Regions from separate parts of the Paenibacillus humicola genome, predicted to be linked through region 3. Evidence: predicted binding sites of a transcription regulator. Region 3 holds the regulator's gene; each other region holds the start of a gene.

Region 1 (4,212 bases), 2.1 Mb from region 3:
AACAGCAGGATCACAAAACAGATCAGCTGCACCAGCATGGTGCCGTACTCCAGGTGAAGATTCCCGATCGTCAACAATGCGTTTCACTCCTTATCAATCGAATCCAAGCCCCGAACGCTGATTCTCGGAAAATGATCGATTATAATCTGTTCGGCGGAAGGGCATGATCATACGAAAGGCGAGGAGGGTTCCCTCGCCGTTCGTAATTATTGATCGCAGGGGCCTAAGCCAAAGCTTTACCCATCAGCATGAATCCAATGACGACTGCGATAATCGGCAGTGCGTCGACCAAACCGACACCAAGGAACATAAGACCCATCAAGCTGCCGCGCAGTTCAGGCTGACGCGCGCTGCCTTCAATCGTACGGCCGACAATCAAGCCCATGCCAATACCGGAACCGATTGCCGCCAAGCCGAATACGATACCCATAGCGATTGCAAAATCCATAAATAGATGTACCTCCTTAAAGTGGTCAAGCAGCATTTGTAGTGTTTATGTTTCTCACTCCCGGGTTAATGGGAATGATGACTCACGCGGTGAGAAATGTAAACCATCGTCAGCATCGTGAAAATGAACGCCTGAATCGCACCGACGAAAATCGAGTAGCCGATCCAGATGATGAGCGGTATCGCCATGACCGTGGACAGCCCGCCCATGACAATCGTCGGCAGCAGCACCCAAAGCAGAACTTCGCCGGCAAAGATGTTGCCGAAGAGCCGCAGCGGGAAGGACAAGAATTTGGACAGCTCCTCCACAAGGTTAAGCGGCAGTAGCGCCCAGTGAGGCGATACATAGCTTTTCAGATAGGAGCCTACTCCGCGCCGCAGACCGAGCCAATGCGTATACAGCAAAATGATGATCGCCAGCGCAACCGGAATACTGATGGTCGCAGTCGGCGATTTCCACCAGTTGACGTGAACTCCGCCAGAAACGGCTTCGTCAATAAGGGACTGCGTAATGCCGATCGCTGCGCTTGGATGCGGGTGAACCGTAACGAAATTGAGAATCAAACCGAGCTGGTTGGCAATGAACACGTAAAGGAAAAGCGTCAGCCCGAGTCCGACATAACGTTCCGCGGTTTTGGTGTCCATCATCTGTCCGGCGATACCGCGGACGAAATCAATGACCCACTCGAGAAAATTTTGCATGCCTTTCGGCGTCTTGCTCGTCATTCGACGGGTTCCCAGATAAATAATAAGAAATACAAGCGCGCAGGTAACGACCATCATAAGGCAGGTCGACCAGTCAAATACCATTCCCAGCCACTCTCGCGTGGGACTTAGTGGTTCTTCCATGTCTATCTTTCACCCCTTTCCACGGATTTTTTCTGTCGGTAATGATAGACCAGCGCAATGACCAGCGAAATCATAGTCACCGTAGTGAGCCCTACAATGACAGCCGCCCAATGGAACAACCCCGGAAATTTCATGGCGACGTATCCGGCAAATCCCGCGAGCAAAAAACGCTGCAGCGTGCCGATGCCCGGCCGCCTTTTGATCAGACCCTGCGCATATTCGCCGGTCTTGATCGTCTTTTGCATCGTGATCAGTCCGTTCAACAGGCTGAAAAACAGTCCCAGCCCGTATCCCGCAAAGTAAACGCGGCCTGAAGGATACAGCATCCAGCCCAAAACGGTTGCCGCCAGCAAAAAGAAAGCGGTAGCAAATATCCCTCGCATGAAGAGAGAGAATGGAATCATTTAACCATCCCCAAGAAAAGGCTTGACCAGCTTCGTGATCGAATAAATCCCAACTCCGAGTCCAACCAGCACGCCGACAATCAGAAATGCGGGTTCCGTACCGGCAGCCCGGTCTATCGCCCGGCCCACCAAAAACCCTCCGACGGTCGTGAAAGCAAGATCCGCGCCGATCAAACCGACCAAACCCACGGCTTTCCAAGGTCCTGTTGCTTTTCCCAACAGCCGATCACCACCGGAACGTTGTGACATCCTGCAAAAAAGTTTGCTCGGCCCTGTTGACACACTTGGTCATTATGACCAAATACCGGAAGGAATATAACAATTTTCGCGGCCAAGAAGCGCCTTCCCCTCGGAATCCTCATTTATTTTATCCAAAGGGAATCGCTTTTGTCAATTCTTATTCTGGCGTTCAAAAAAATGCAAAAACCGCGATAAATCAAAGGTTGGCAGCGTTTTCTCGCAGTCCGCAAAACCGTACAGTATCACTGTATGATGTATAGTTTTCACACATTGTTCATGAATTGAACGACTCGGGTCTCTGGCCCCTGCCAAAATGATGTAAAATCGCGCCGACAATCCGTTTGGAGGCTTGTCCGTCGCCGTACGGATTGGACGCGCCGCTCATCCGGTCATACAGCTCTTTGTCGGTCAACAGCGCGCGGGCCCGTTCGTACACGTGCTCCTCGTCAGTGCCCGCAAGCTCCAGCGTTCCAGCTTTGATCCCTTCCGGCCGTTCCGTCGTATCGCGGAGCACGAGGGTCGGCACCCCGAAGGTAGGCGCTTCCTCCTGAAGCCCGCCGGAATCCGTCATAATCATATACGTATGCGGGAAAAAATTGTGCATTTCGAATACGTCCAGCGGGTCGACCAGCTTGACGCGGGGATGGCCGCCGAGAATTTCGTTTGCGGGTTCGCGCACGGCCGGGTTCAAGTGGACCGCATAAACGACGGCGACATCCTCGAACTCGTCGGCAATCCGCTTGACCGCGCGGAAAATGTTCCGATGCGGTTCGCCGAGCGACTCGCGGCGGTGCGCCGTCATCAGAATCATTCGCCTGCCTTTCGCCCAATCGAGGACGGGATGCGCGAACGCCCGGTCGACCGTATATTGGAAAACATCGATTGCCGTATTGCCGGTTACGTAAATCGCCGATTCCGGTTTGTTTTCCTTGCGCAGGTTATCCGCGGCCTGGTCCGTCGGCGCAAAATGAATATCCGACAGCACACCGGCCAGCTGCCGGTTCATCTCCTCCGGGTAAGGGGAAAGCTTGTTCCACGTCCTGAGACCGGCTTCCACGTGCCCGACCTGGATTTGCTGGAGGAAGGCCGCATAGCTGGCCAGAAAGGTCGTATGCGTATCGCCGTGGACGAGCACGATATCCGGCTTCGCTTCCTTTAATGCGGGCTCGAGCCCCTGAAGCACCCGAAGCGTCGTTTCCATCAGCGTTTGGCGGTCCTTCATCACGTTCAAGTCGTATTTCGGCTTGATGTTGAAGAAATCGAGCACCTGGTCCAGCATCTGCCTGTGCTGCGCCGTCACGCATACGATCGATTCGATGTGTTCCGGGTGCTTTTCGAGCTCGAGCACGAGCGGAGCCATTTTCACAGCTTCCGGGCGCGTGCCGAAGACAGTCATTACGTTCAGCTTTTTCAATCTGGTCACTCCTCAGGCGTTTTCGGAGAAAACGCGACTTCGTAAGCATAATCTTTGGCGTTTTCGGAGAATTCGCGGCTTCGTAAGCATAAACTCAGGCGTTTTCGGAGAAAACGCGACTTCGTAAGCATAGGCTTTGGCGTTTTCGTAGAAAACGCGACTTCGTTAGCATGAACTTTCGTTTCCGTAGAAAAAAGCGGCTTCGTCAGCCCTTTATTTTGTGCCGAACATCCGGTCGCCGGCATCCCCGAGTCCGGGTACGATATACCCGTGTTCGTTCAGCTTCTCGTCAACCGCGGCGACAAAAATATCGACGTCGGGATGCTTGTCCTGCACCGCCTTTACGCCTTCGGGCGCGGCGATGAGGCACATCAGCACAATTTGCGTGCAGCCCCGGTCCTTCAGCGTCTGAACGGCCGCGCAGGCGGAGCCGCCGGTCGCAAGCATCGGATCGACGACGACCAACAGCCGCTCGGTCGCATCCGTCGGAAGATTGACGTAATATTCGACCGGGCTCAGCGTATCGGGATCGCGGTACAATCCGATGTGGCCGACCTTCGCCGCCGGAATCAGCTTCAGGATGCCGTCCACCATGCCGAGCCCCGCGCGCAGCACGGGAACCAGCCCGAGCTTGCGTCCGGCAATGACCTTGCCGACCGCATCCGCCACCGGCGTGGAAACCGGAGCCGGCTCAAGCGGCAAATTTCGCGTGATTTCATAAGCCATCATCGTCGCCACTTCGTCGACGAGCTCGCGGAAATTTTTCGTATTCGTCTGCTTGTCGCGGATATGCGTCAGCTTGTGCTGAATAAGCGGATGGTCGCAAATCGTCAGTTTGCCCAAAGGTCGTTCGCCCTC
Region 2 (4,212 bases), 3.4 Mb from region 3:
CTCCGGTCGCAACCTCCGGGTTCGTCGTGTAGCGGTACAGCTGGCCGGCGCCGCCGGTGCACAGAACCGTCGCTTTGCCGCGGACGAACAGACGCTGGCCGTCCGGCTTCTGCACTAAAGCGCCGATGCATTCGGAGCCGCTCGTCACCAGATCGATGACGAAATGCTCGTCCCATACTTCGATCCGCGAGTCGGCAACCGCTTTCTCCGACAGCGCGCGAACGATTTCAAAGCCGGTCGCATCCCCATTCGCATGCAAAATGCGGCGCTGGCTGTGCGCCCCTTCCTTCGTCAGCGCGTATTCGCCGTTCTCCTGATCGAAATGCGTTCCCATCCGCACCAGATCGTCAACCCCGCTCGGGCCTTCATGGACGAGCACATCGACAGCCTGATCCGAGCAGAGCCCGGCGCCGGCCGCAAGCGTATCCTGCCGGTGATACTCCGGCGAATCATCGCTGGAAATAACGGCCGCGATGCCGCCTTGCGCGTACCGGGTATTGCTGTCAAGCAGCGATTTCTTCGTAATCATCAGGACGCTGTTCGTCTCGCATGCTTTAATAGCGGTAAAAAGACCGGCAATGCCGGCCCCGATCACAATGACGTCCTTTTCGATGACAGGCAGCCCTTCAAGCTCGAAATCAACCAAATAACGCGGAATCATGAGCATCGAATTCCTTTCTTCGGAAAAGAGAGTAGCGCATGCTACTTCACTTGTAACATGCGCTCCAGGGACAAGCGGGCTTTCTCCGCGATTTGCTCGGGAACATAAATTTGCGGCTGCATCGTTTCCAAACATTTGACCAGCTTTTTCAGGTTATTGACCTTCATGTTCGGGCAGACTAAATATTTGGTTGCAAAATGGAATGTTTTGTCCGGGCTGTCGAGCCGCAGCTGATAGCCGGTTCCGTCCTCGGTGCCGACGATAAATTCTTTGCAATCCGACTCCTTGCAGTATTTGATGATCGCGGTTGTGCTGCCCACAAAATCGCCGAGCTTCACGACCTCGGGCCGGCACTCGGGATGCACGACAAACTGGGCATTCGGATATTTCGCTTTCATTTCCTCGACATCCTTCACGGTAAGCATGTCGTGCGTATTGCAGTACCCTTCCCAAATGATCATTTTTTTGTCGGTGTGGCGCTGCACGTAATCGCCGAGGTTTTTGTCCGGCACCCAGATCACTTCGTCGCCTTCGACCGAATTGACGACTTTCAGCGCATTGGCCGAGGTGCAGCAGATGTCCGTCTCCGCCTTGATTTCCGCCGAAGAATTGATATACGTGACGACGGTCGCGTTCGGATGCTGCGCTTTCAGCTTGCGAAGCCCGTCCACGTTCACCATGTCGGCCATCGGACAGCCGGCGCGTTCGTCAGGGATGAGGACGGTTTTGTTCGGCGCTAATATTTTGGCGCTCTCGCCCATGAAATGAACGCCGCAAAACACGATCGTATCCGCATCGGTCTGCGCCGCCTTCTGGGCAAGCAGGAACGAATCCCCGCGGAAATCGGCCACCTCCTGTACTTCGTCGCGCTGGTAATAATGAGCCAAAATAATTGCGTTGCGCTCTTTCTTCAGCTGCAAGAGACGTTCCCGCAGCTCGCGGTTTTGTTCCGCTTTCCGCTCGAGAGCCAGAGCCTCCATGGACCATTCTCCTCTACATCCTGACTTTGTGAACAGATGCACAAACTGGGTCGCAATCCGACGTCGACTGCGCACACAACCCGAGACCCCGTCGTTTATCTATAATGTGTCCATTCGTCGAAAGTTATCACCCTGAATACGGCGATTAACATTTAATTTACACAAGGCCACAGCGGCTGTCAACCGATAAAACGGCCCGTTTCGGACCTTCTTGGCAAAGATTTCGCCTTGGGCCCCGCGTACCGCCTTGCTGCTTACCCGTCCGCCCCCTGATGCGCCATCCGGCGATTTACCGGAGTGAACGGCGATCCAGCTTGCGGCTTGTCCGCCGTGAAGCCGATGAACCGGAGGAGTTCCTTCGTTCGATCGAGAAAAAAGGCGAGACATAACTCTTCAAAAAAATGCCCGCCGCGGAGTTCCGCAGCGGGCATCTTCTTTACCGATTCATCTTATTTATCGGGTTCACCGTTATTGCCGCCGCCCGTTTCCGGATCGGCAGGGTTCGGCTCGCCCGGCTCCTTCGTTTGGATCCGGACCTTGACGCCGCCGATCGTATCGATGGACGGCTCGGCTTTCGGTTCGGCCGCAGGCTCGCTGCCGTCCGTTCCGACGGGGCCGTCTGGGCCGCTCTCGATCAGACGCTTGATCTGCTCGAGCTCGAGCGTCTCTTCCTTCAACAGCGTCTGCGCGATCAGGTGCACTTCCCGGCTTTTCTCGGTCAGCAGGTTTTTGGCGCGCGTATAGCAATCGTGTACGAACGCCTGCATTTCCTGGTCGATCTCGTAGGCGATTTTGTCGGAATAGTTCTGCTCATGCCCGATATCGCGGCCGAGGAACACCTGTCCCTGCGAGCTGCCGAACTGCATCGGTCCGAGCTTGTCGCTCATCCCGTATTCCATGATCATGCTGCGCACGATGCTTGTGGCCTGCTTGAAGTCGCTGTAAGCGCCGGTGCCGATTTCGCCGATGAACAGCTCTTCGGCGACGCGGCCGCCCAAGAGACCCGTCACTTTGTCAAGCAGCTCCTGCTTCGTCGTCAGCATGCGGTCTTCCTTCGGCAGCATAATGACATATCCGCCGGCGCGGCCGCGCGGGATAATCGTCACTTTGTGCACCATGTCGGCATGCTCGAGGAAATAGCCGATAATCGTATGGCCGGCCTCGTGATAGGCGACAATCCGCTTCTCGCGGTCGCTGATGACGCGGCTGCGCTTCTCCGTGCCGACGATAACGCGGTCGATCGCTTCGTCAACCTCGTTCATCCCGATATCCTTCTTGTTGCGGCGGGCCGCAAGCAGCGCCGCCTCATTAAGCAGGTTCTCGAGATCGGCGCCGGTGAAGCCGGTCGTCCGCTTCGCAATGGTCTCCAGCTTGACGTCGCGCGCCAGCGGCTTGTTGCGGGCATGCACCTTCAGCACCGCCTCTCGGCCCTTGACGTCCGGACGGTCAACCGTGATCTGCCGGTCGAAACGGCCCGGGCGAAGCAGCGCCGGGTCGAGAATATCCGGGCGGTTCGTCGCCGCCACGATAATAATGCCTTCGTTGGCGCCGAAGCCGTCCATTTCGACGAGGAGCTGGTTCAGCGTCTGTTCGCGTTCATCGTGCCCGCCGCCGAGTCCGGCGCCGCGCTGGCGGCCGACGGCGTCGATTTCGTCGATGAAGATGATACAAGGCGCGTTCTTTTTCGCATTCTCGAACAGGTCGCGCACACGGGATGCGCCGACGCCGACGAACATTTCGACGAAGTCGGAACCGGAGATACTGAAGAACGGCACGCCCGCTTCGCCCGCAACCGCGCGCGCGAGCAGCGTTTTACCGGTACCCGGAGGACCTACGAGGAGCACGCCCTTCGGGATGCGGGCGCCGACGGCGGCGAATTTGCGCGGATCCTTCAGGAACTCGACAACCTCGACAAGCTCCTGCTTCTCCTCGTCCGCTCCGGCCACGTCCTCGAACGTAACCCGTTTCTTCTCCTCATTGTACAGGCGGGCCCGGCTTTTGCCGAAGTTCATCACTTTACCGCCGCCGCCCTGGGCCTGATTAATAAGGAAGAAGAACAGGATGAAAATAATCACGAACGGAATGATTGAGGTAAGGAATGTCAGCCAGATGCTCTCGCCCTGCATCGGCTTGACTGTCATTTGGAAGTCGTTCTTCGCCTGTGCGTCGTAAATCTCTTTGACCGCAAACTCCTCGATGTTCGCATGCGTGGAGAAATGCTTCGATTTAACGCCTTCCGGCGGATTTTTATAGTCACCAGTGACCTGATACGAATAGCCGTCGAACTGCATCGTCAAATCCTCGACGTTGTTGGTCTGCAGCGCTTGTCTCAGCTGGTCGTATCGTATTTCTTCGGTTGTATCGTTTTGGCTGCTGATAAATTGGAAGATCCCGACGGTCACTAAAAAAATAATCAAATAAAATCCAGTGTTCCGGATGATCCGATTCATCCCTTACCTCCTCTCAAGACGCTTCAAATATTTTACCATAGCATGTTTCCCCACTACAAACGAAAGGGAGATGAGGCATGTACGGCCGGGCACTAGCATGGAGTTTCTAGTCCTGCGTCTT
Region 3 (4,212 bases):
GGGACGCGGCAATTACTTGTGCCTGCGCAAATTCGAGAGCAAGATCAATATGCGCGATTTTGCGGCGCCCGGCGACGACCGGATTACGGCTGCGCAAATGATCGTATGGCTGAGTGAAACCGATTACGGCGATCAGGAGGAGCTCAACTTCGGCAACCGCGGCGCGGAGTTTTGGAATACGGTCGCAAGCGACGCCGATTCCTGCCTCAACCGGAGCTGCCCCTGGTTTAAGCGGTGTTTTTATCACCGGGCGAAGCAGGAGGCGAATTTGGCCGATGTCGTCATCACGAACCATTCGATGCTGTTTACCGACATTCGCGCCGATCACCGGCTGCTTCCGGGCTATGAGCATTTGATCGTCGACGAGGCGCACCATTTGGAGGAAGTAGCAGGTAAACATCTCGGTTCGCAGCTGTCCTATCATTCCGTCCAGCATCCGGTGACGCGGCTGTGCAAGGATGCGCGCAACGGGCTGCTGATCCAGCTGCGGAACCGCTTGGCCGGCGAAGACATGGAACGAACCGAAAAATGGCGGGAGATCATCGACGAGACCGTCCCGGTATTCGGCGAGCTGCGTGACGAATGGGAGCGGATGTTCGAGCTGCTTTATACGATCATGGGCGGCAGTTCGGCGGCATCCGGCGGCGCCGGCCAGGACGCGGGAGGCGGCGAGACCGGGCAGTTCGTGCTGCGGCTGCGCAGCGGCAAGCTGCCGAAGCCGTGGACGGACGCGCAGGCGGCCGGAGAAGTTGTGTACGGCCTGCTCAGCCAGATCGTCCGCCCGCTCGACAAGCTGCTGAGCGATATTAAGGACGATATTGACGATCAGGCGATTGCCGCGCTGGTGACGGATCTGGGCGGGACGGTGAAGGACCTGACCCGCGCCCGCGACGAGCTGCGCCAGTTTATGAAAGCGGACAATCCGGACGTCGTCTATTGGCTCGAAGCGAACAGCCATTCCCGAGCCAGATCGGTGCACCTGATATCGGTGCCGGCGAATGTCAGCAGCCAGCTGCGGGACTATTTTTTCGAAACGAAAAAAAGCGTGGTGCTGACGTCGGCGACGCTGTCGGTGCAGAAATCGTTCCAGTACGCGTGCGAGCAGCTCGGTTTGGCGCAGGATCTGGATACCGGACGGCTCAAGACGGTACAGCTGCCGTCTCCGTTCAATTACCGCGAGCAGGCGCTCGTCTGCATCCCTCGCAATTTTCCGGTGCTGAAGGGCGCTGCGGGCGACCCCATGTTCAACGACATGCTGGTGAAATCGCTGGCGGAGACGGCCATGGAGACGAAGGGCCGAATGCTCGTCCTGTTTACCTCTTACCGGATGCTCCGGCAGGTATACGACCCGCTGAAGGAGCTGCTCGCGCCAAGCGGCATTCAGCTGCTCGGACAGGGCATCGACAGCGGCAACCGGAGCAAGCTGACGCGACGCTTTCAGCAGCAGACGGCCTCCGTGCTGCTCGGCACGAGCAGCTTCTGGGAAGGCGTCGACATTCCTGGCGATGCGCTCACCTGTCTGGCTATCGTCAGGCTGCCCTTTCAGCCGCCGAATCATCCGCTAGTCGAAGCGAAATCCGAGCTGCTGCAGGAACAGAATCAGAATCCGTTCATGAAGCTGTCGATTCCGCAGGCGGTCATCCGGTTCAAGCAGGGCTTCGGCCGGCTCGTGCGGACTTCCCGCGACAAAGGCATCGTTCTCATTTACGATACGAGGGTCATTGAAACGTATTACGGCAAATATTTTCTGTACTCGCTGCCGGGTCCGAAAATCGAGCACATGCATCTGGATCAGATCGTGCCGCGCATTCGGGAGTGGCTGCAGCAGGCCGAGGGGGCGACGCAGGAATGAAAACGTTCAAAATATCCGAAGCGGTCGTTCGCCGGCTTCCCGTCTATTTGCAGGTGCTGAACGACCTGAACAAGCGCGACGTGCAGACGGTCTCCTCGCAGGAGCTGGGCGCCAAGCTGGATTTGAATCCGGCGCAAATCCGCAAGGATCTCGCCTATTTCGGCGAATTCGGGCGCAAAGGCATCGGCTACGACGTGACATACTTGATCGAGAAAATCAGGCAGATTCTGAAGCTGGATCAGCCGCTCAACATGGCGCTCGTCGGCGCAGGCAACCTCGGGCGGGCGCTGTGCAATTACAATACGTACCTGAAGGACAATATGAAAATTACGGCCGTCTTCGACGCGCATCCCGCAGTCGTCGGGCAGGCGATCAACAGCCTGACCGTCCTGCCGATGGATAAGCTGAAGGAGACGGTGACGGAGCGCGATATACGCATCGGCATTATTACCGTGCCCGCTTTTGAAGCGCAAAATGTGGCCGACCGGTTCGTCGAGACAGGCATTGAAGGGATACTCAACTTCGCGCCGACGATTTTGCGGGTGCCGGAGCAGGTCAGAATCCATTATGCGGATTTTACGACCGAGCTGCTAAGCCTGGCGTATTATTTGGAAAAAGGAAAGGACGACGAGGATGAACCGGATATGGATTGAGAACGGCACGTTCGTGACGATGGACGACGCGCGGCCGGTCGTGAAGGGGCATTTGGTGACTGAAGCTGACCGGATCGTCTATCTCGGGGAAGACGCGCCGTCGCCCGCGCCGGAAGCGGCGGAACGGGTCGACGGCAGCGGGCTTGTCTTTATGCCCGGGCTCGTCAACACGCACGGCCACGCCGCCATGTCGCTGCTTCGCGGCTATTCGGACGATCAGAATCTTCAGGTCTGGCTGGAGCAGAAAATGTGGCCGATGGAAGCGAAATTTACCGCAGAGGACGTTCGCTGGGGGACGTCGCTGGCTGCGCTCGAGATGCTGAAGTCCGGCACGACGACCTTTCTCGATATGTACGACAAGATGCATATCGTCGCTGAAGTGACCGAGCAGTCCGGCATGCGCGGGGTGCTGACGCGCGGCGTGATCGGCCTGTGCCCGCCGGATGTGCAGACGGCGAAGCTGGAGGAAGCGAAACAGTTCGTGCGCGATTGGAACGGCCAGGGGGACGGCCGAATTTCCGCGCTGATGTCGCCGCACGCGCCGTACACGTGCCCGCCCGATTACATCGAGCGGATCGTCGAAGCCGCGCACGAGCTGGACGTGCCGCTTCATACGCATATGTCCGAAACGGCCGCCGAGGTCGAGCAGAACGTGAAGCAGTACGGCGAACGGCCCGTCAAGCATTTGGATAAGCTCGGCTTTTTCTCCCGTCCGGCGCTCGTCGCCCATGCGGTCCATTTGACGGAGGACGAAATCGCGCTGCTGGCCGAGCGCGGCGTCTCCGTGTCGCACAATCCCGCCAGCAACCTGAAGCTGGCGAGCGGAGTGGCTCGCGTGCCCGAGCTGCTGGCGGCGGGCGTGACCGTCGGGCTCGGCACCGACAGCGCCGCGAGCAACAACAACCTTGACCTGTTCGATGAAATCCGCCTCGCCGCGCTTATCCATAAAGGCGTATCCGGCGATCCGACGGCCGTGCCCGCATGGGAAGCGCTGAAGCTTGGCACCGTTAACGGCGCCCGGGCCCTCTGGCAGGAAGACCGGATCGGGTGCCTGAAGCCCGGCATGAAAGCGGATTTCATTGCCATCGATATCAGGCAGCCGCATTTTTATCCGCAGACGGACATCGTCTCCCACCTGGTATACGCCGGTTCGGGCCGGGACGTCCGGCACGTCTGGATCGACGGCCGCCAGGTCGTCCGCGGCGGCGAATGCCTGCTCCTGGATGAAGCGAAAATCAAGGCCGAAGCGCAAGCCTGCTTCGAAAGGCTGCTGAAAGGCTGATGCGGGCCAACCGTCGGAAACAGCCGCCGTTTATGACGCCGCGCAAATGGGTTTGGCTCGGCATCCTCGTCTTCGTTGCCGTGCTGATCCTGCTCAATCAGTTTTACCGCTACGTGCAGGGACCGGTATGGAAGGCGGAGCGGCAGGCGGAAGAACAAGCGATGAAAGCGGCGGATTTGAAGGAAGCGGATAAAGCCTATAAATTTGTCTGGGACGATACCGTATGGGTCGTCGACGGGACGAATCAGAATGGGGAAGACGTTTACGTCTGGCTGAGACCGCAAGGCGAGCCGGTTACGATGAAGGTGAACGACGGGCTTTCGAAGGCTGACATGAAGCGGCAATTTCTGCAGGCCAAACCGGATGCGAAGATCAAGCATATGAAAATCGGCATGGTTGGCGGAATGCCGGTTTGGGAGTTCTAT
Region 4 (4,212 bases), 2.4 Mb from region 3:
TCACTTTGCCGCCCGCTGCGTTGTTACCGCTTTCATTTCCGGCTGCAGCACTGCCGCTCTCGTTATTTGCGCTGCCGCTGCACCCGGCGAGAAGCGCCGCTCCCAGTCCAAGGGTCAGCAAAATCGGGACCGCCTTTTTCATTTCGCTTTTACCTCCGCTTATTATTTGGAATCGAATCGGCATGAAGAGCCGTCCCCTTGTCCGGAAACGCAAAGCAGCCAATCCGGTGAAACCGCAAACCGCCGGTAAACACGGGCAATCAGAGAGAGTCATTATATATTAACTAATTACTATTTTTATTAATCACATACTAGCACAACCGTTTTCAACCTGTCAATCGACAATTTTCTCTCCGTTTTTGATCTCTATTTATTTGTATAGATGTAAGTTTAACCTAAATTCCGTCGTTCAATTAATATGTAGAAGAATTGAATAACAAATACCACACTATCCGATTTACCTGCTGCGAGCATGAAAAAACCCGATCGCAGCGGCCTCCGAAAGGGGCCGAAACGATCGGGCGGTATCCGCCTGCGGCGGATAGGAAGCGAGTCGGGCGGCGGATCAGCCTTTTGCCGCTTTATACGCTTCGATATATTTTGCGGCGCGGGCCGCGATCAGGCTGTAATCGCCTTTTTTCACCGCTTCGCTCGTCAAATCCGAGCCGATGCCGACAGCTACCGCGCCGGCTTTGATCCACTCGCCCAAATTTTCGAGCGAAACGCCGCCGGTCGGCATGATGTTCGCCTGCGGCACCGGGCCTTTCAGCGCCTTAATGATGGAAGGCGAATACAGGTTGCCCGGAAACAGCTTGACGATATCGACGCCGAGCTCGAGCGCCTCCTGGATTTCCTTCACCGTCATGACGCCCGGCATGACCGGGATCCGGTAACGGTTGCAAAGCGTAACGGTCGCCGGATTGAGCGACGGCCCCACGACAAACTCCGCTCCGCTCAGAATGGCGGCGCGGGCCGTCTCCGGGTCGAGCACCGTGCCGACGCCGATAATCGCAAATTTCGCCGGGTCCGCCGTGTCGCTCGAATACGTGGCGGCCAGCTTCTCGATCGCCTTCAGCGCGAACGGAACCGTCATCGTCACTTCGATCGTTTTAATGCCGCCGGCGATGCACTGCTCCGCCATCTCGACCACGTCCTCCGGCGATTCGCCGCGCAGAACGGCGACGACGCCTTCCTCCGCCATTTGTTGAACCAGCTTCAATTTTTTCATGGGTGCGCACCAGCCTTTGCCTTTTTTCGTCATCTGTCCGTTATTGTACCATGCCCAGCGGAATTTGTAGACAAGCCGGCGGGCTGCGGGCCCGGCTGCGGACGGACGCCGGAATGCCCGGGCCAGAAATAATTCCTTGTAAGGAAGCGCAAACTACACCTATCCGGACTGCGGATTGTTTGTCACAATATCGTCACAAAAAACAATTTCACAGTTTTTACGAAAAGGTTTACAATTAACCATTAGGATATCATTCATACCCAGAGACTCGGCTTATTTGTGAAAGAATGCACAAATACTGCCGGACAAAGGAGGACGTTACCGCATGACCATCGTAAACAGTCAGGAAAGCTCCGTGTCCCAGGCCGAGGCGGCTCCGGATGCAAAGGGCAAGCTGGATCTGCTGGAGCAGCTGACGCGCCCCGAAATTCAGGATTCGCTCACGGTGCTGATCGAGAATCTCCCGAAAATGGCCGAAATGATGACGCAGCTTACGAAAGCGTACGATTTCGCTCAGGCGATCATGACCGACCGCGTGCTGATCGACGATCTGAAAGGCGGATTCACCGAATTTGCCCAGCCGATCCAGGAGAAAGCGAAGAGCCTTGCGCAAGCGGCGATGGAAGCCAATGAGCGGGCCCAGTCGAGCAGAGCGACGATCGGCATCTTCGGGTTGCTCAACATGCTGAAGGATCCGCAGGTCCAGTATGCGCTCCGATTCTCCCAGGCTTTTCTCGACGTCACGGCGGAACAGAAGAAGCGCGGCTAGACCGGACCGGCACATCATAACGGAGGAGGAAGCATCATCATGAAACAGGTATTGATACTCGGCGGCGGTTATGGCGGCCTGCTGACCGCCCTCACGGCACGCAAATATTTAGACGCGTCGGAGGCGGCGATTACGCTCGTCAACAAAACGCCGTATCACCAAATCGTAACCGAGCTCCATCGTCTGGCCGTCGGCGGACTTTCGGAGCAGGCGGTGGCTCTTCCCCTGGATAAGCTGCTGCGCAACAAACAGGTCGAGCTGCGGGTGGATACCGTCCAGCAGATCGAGCCGGACCAGAAAAAAGTAACGCTCACTAGCGGCGCTTCGCTCAGCTACGACGCGCTCGTGATCGCGCTGGGCAGCGAAACGGCTTTCTTCGGCATTCCGGGCCTGCAGGAGAACAGCTTCGTGCTGAAGTCCGTGGCCGACGCCAACCGTATTTGCGCCCACGTCGAAAGCAAGCTGGATTCTTATAAGCGGACGAACAACAAAGCGGACGCGACGTTTATCGTCGGCGGCGGCGGCTTGACCGGCGTCGAGCTGGTCGGCGAATTCGCCGATATGCTGCCGGAGCTCTGCAAGCGGAAAGGCATCGATTACGCCGACATTTCGCTGTACTGCGTCGAAGCGGCGCCCACTATTCTGCTCGGCTTCGCGCCTGATCTGGTCGAACGGGCGCGCACCAGCCTGGAGAAGCGCGGCGTGAAGTTCCTGATCGGCCTGGCGGTCACCGAAGCGACGCCGGCGGGAATCACGCTCAAGGACGGCAGCACGATCGAGACAGGGACGTTCGTCTGGACCGGCGGCGTGCAGGGCAACGCGGTTGTCGCAAACTGCGGCATCGAAGTGAACAGGGGCCGCGCGACCGTAACGCCCGGTTTGCAATCGACGAGCCACCCGGACGTATTCGTCGCCGGCGACAGCGCCGTCGTCATGGGGCCGGAAGGGCGCCCGTATCCGCCGACCGCGCAGCTGGCCTGGCAGATGGGCGAAACGATCGGCAATAACCTGGCGGCTTATTTCAAAGGCATCCCGTTCGAAGAGTTCTCGCCGGTCTTCTCCGGCACGCTCGGCAGCCTCGGCCGCAAAGACGGCTTCGGCACGATCGGGGCCAACCAAACGAAGCTGAAGGGAACGCCCGCTTCGCTCATGAAGGAAGCGAGCAACATCCGCTACCTGTCGCATATCAACGGGCTGTTCTCGCTCGCCTATTAAATCAAGGCGACATGCAGCCGGTCGTTCAAGAAGGAACGGCCGGCGCGGTCCTTTGATGGCGAAGCAAGCTTCTTCTCCTGGAAATAGAAACTCAAATTTCCGCTATTTCGCATAAAGCGCCTGGCCATGAAGCGGCCAGGCGCTTTTTCGTTTTCACGCGTTAAAGCTAGCTTACAGTTCCTTCACCATCGTGACATGCGGCATGCCGGCATCCATAAAAATGGCGGATACCGTCACGTAGCCCAGCTTCGCGTAAAACGGCTCGGCATGCGTCTGGCTGTTCAGCTTCGCCTTGGCCGCCCCTTTCGATCTGGCGATCGATTCGAGCTCCCGCACGATCATTTGGCCGATCCCCTGCGAGCGGTATTCGGCCAGCACGCAGATCCGCTCCAGCTTGCCCGCTCCGTCGACCAGCCGCACACGCCCGGCGCCGATCGGCCGGCTGCCGGAATAGACGACGATATGCTCCGCTTCGTCTTCAAGCTCGTCCAGCTCCAGCTCGGGAGGCACGCCCTGCTCCCCGACAAATACGGCGCTTCGCACGCGGAACGCATCGTTCCGGCCCTCCGTTCCTTTCACCTTCTCCACGGTTACCATGTATCCGCTCTCCTCCTCCGCCATGTATCTTTCATCTCCTGCTCATCATCCCTTGCCGTACCGGCATATGTCAATCGTTCGAAGGGCCGGAATGTTAAGGGCGGCCGTCCGCTCGCGGATACCGGCGGCACTTTTTTCGAAATGCGCAGGAATAGTAACCCGGAGGGCAGAAATATACTGGAACTAAATCCTGTCCAAATGGAGATTGAAGCGATGACTCATTCGATTGCAGGCGTTTCCGGCATCGCCTTTATGCTGGTCGCCGTCATGATGCCTTTCTTGATTTGGGGCCTGCGCACGCTGCGCCTGACCCAGCCGATCCGGGCGGAGCTCCCGCCGGACCACCAGGCCAAACGGGGCACGCCGTTAATGGCCGGACTGATTTTGCTGGTCGGCGTGATCC

What was found. The regulator Rex, encoded in region 3, represses fermentation and respiration genes when NADH is low (regulators of the CRP and FNR family bind a similar motif). The targets are predictions, from matches to a motif close to TTGTGAAATATTTCACAA.
Region 1: the regulator Rex is predicted to act here: its motif matches at 1,941-1,958, upstream of PD282_RS25215 (AtpZ/AtpI family protein).
Region 2: the regulator Rex is predicted to act here: its motif matches at 1,668-1,685, upstream of nadA (quinolinate synthase NadA).
Region 4: the regulator Rex is predicted to act here: its motif matches at 1,506-1,523, upstream of PD282_RS05090 (DUF1641 domain-containing protein).

The regions. Positions count from the first base shown of each region.
Region 1 is NZ_JAQGPL010000001.1:5,502,303-5,506,514, forward strand. It holds gene atpF (F0F1 ATP synthase subunit B) at 1-74, opposite strand, end outside; gene atpE (F0F1 ATP synthase subunit C) at 224-448, opposite strand; gene atpB (F0F1 ATP synthase subunit A) at 514-1,296, opposite strand; gene PD282_RS25210 (ATP synthase subunit I) at 1,299-1,700, opposite strand; gene PD282_RS25215 (AtpZ/AtpI family protein) at 1,701-1,919, opposite strand; gene wecB (non-hydrolyzing UDP-N-acetylglucosamine 2-epimerase) at 2,215-3,354, opposite strand; gene upp (uracil phosphoribosyltransferase) at 3,568-4,197, opposite strand.
Region 2 is NZ_JAQGPL010000001.1:62,561-66,772, reverse strand. It holds gene nadB (L-aspartate oxidase) at 1-661, opposite strand, end outside; gene nadA (quinolinate synthase NadA) at 703-1,641, opposite strand; gene ftsH (ATP-dependent zinc metalloprotease FtsH) at 2,091-4,091, opposite strand.
Region 3 is NZ_JAQGPL010000001.1:3,437,545-3,441,756, reverse strand. It holds gene dinG (ATP-dependent DNA helicase DinG) at 1-1,852, shown strand, start outside; gene PD282_RS15775 (redox-sensing transcriptional repressor Rex) at 1,849-2,505, shown strand; gene PD282_RS15770 (amidohydrolase) at 2,486-3,787, shown strand; gene PD282_RS15765 (cell wall elongation regulator TseB-like domain-containing protein) at 3,787-4,212, shown strand, end outside.
Region 4 is NZ_JAQGPL010000001.1:1,048,940-1,053,151, reverse strand. It holds gene PD282_RS05100 (ABC transporter substrate-binding protein) at 1-142, opposite strand, end outside; gene PD282_RS05095 (bifunctional 2-keto-4-hydroxyglutarate aldolase/2-keto-3-deoxy-6-phosphogluconate aldolase) at 566-1,228, opposite strand; gene PD282_RS05090 (DUF1641 domain-containing protein) at 1,554-1,997, shown strand; gene PD282_RS05085 (NAD(P)/FAD-dependent oxidoreductase) at 2,034-3,212, shown strand; gene PD282_RS05080 (GNAT family N-acetyltransferase) at 3,384-3,809, opposite strand; gene mraY (phospho-N-acetylmuramoyl-pentapeptide-transferase) at 4,023-4,212, shown strand, end outside.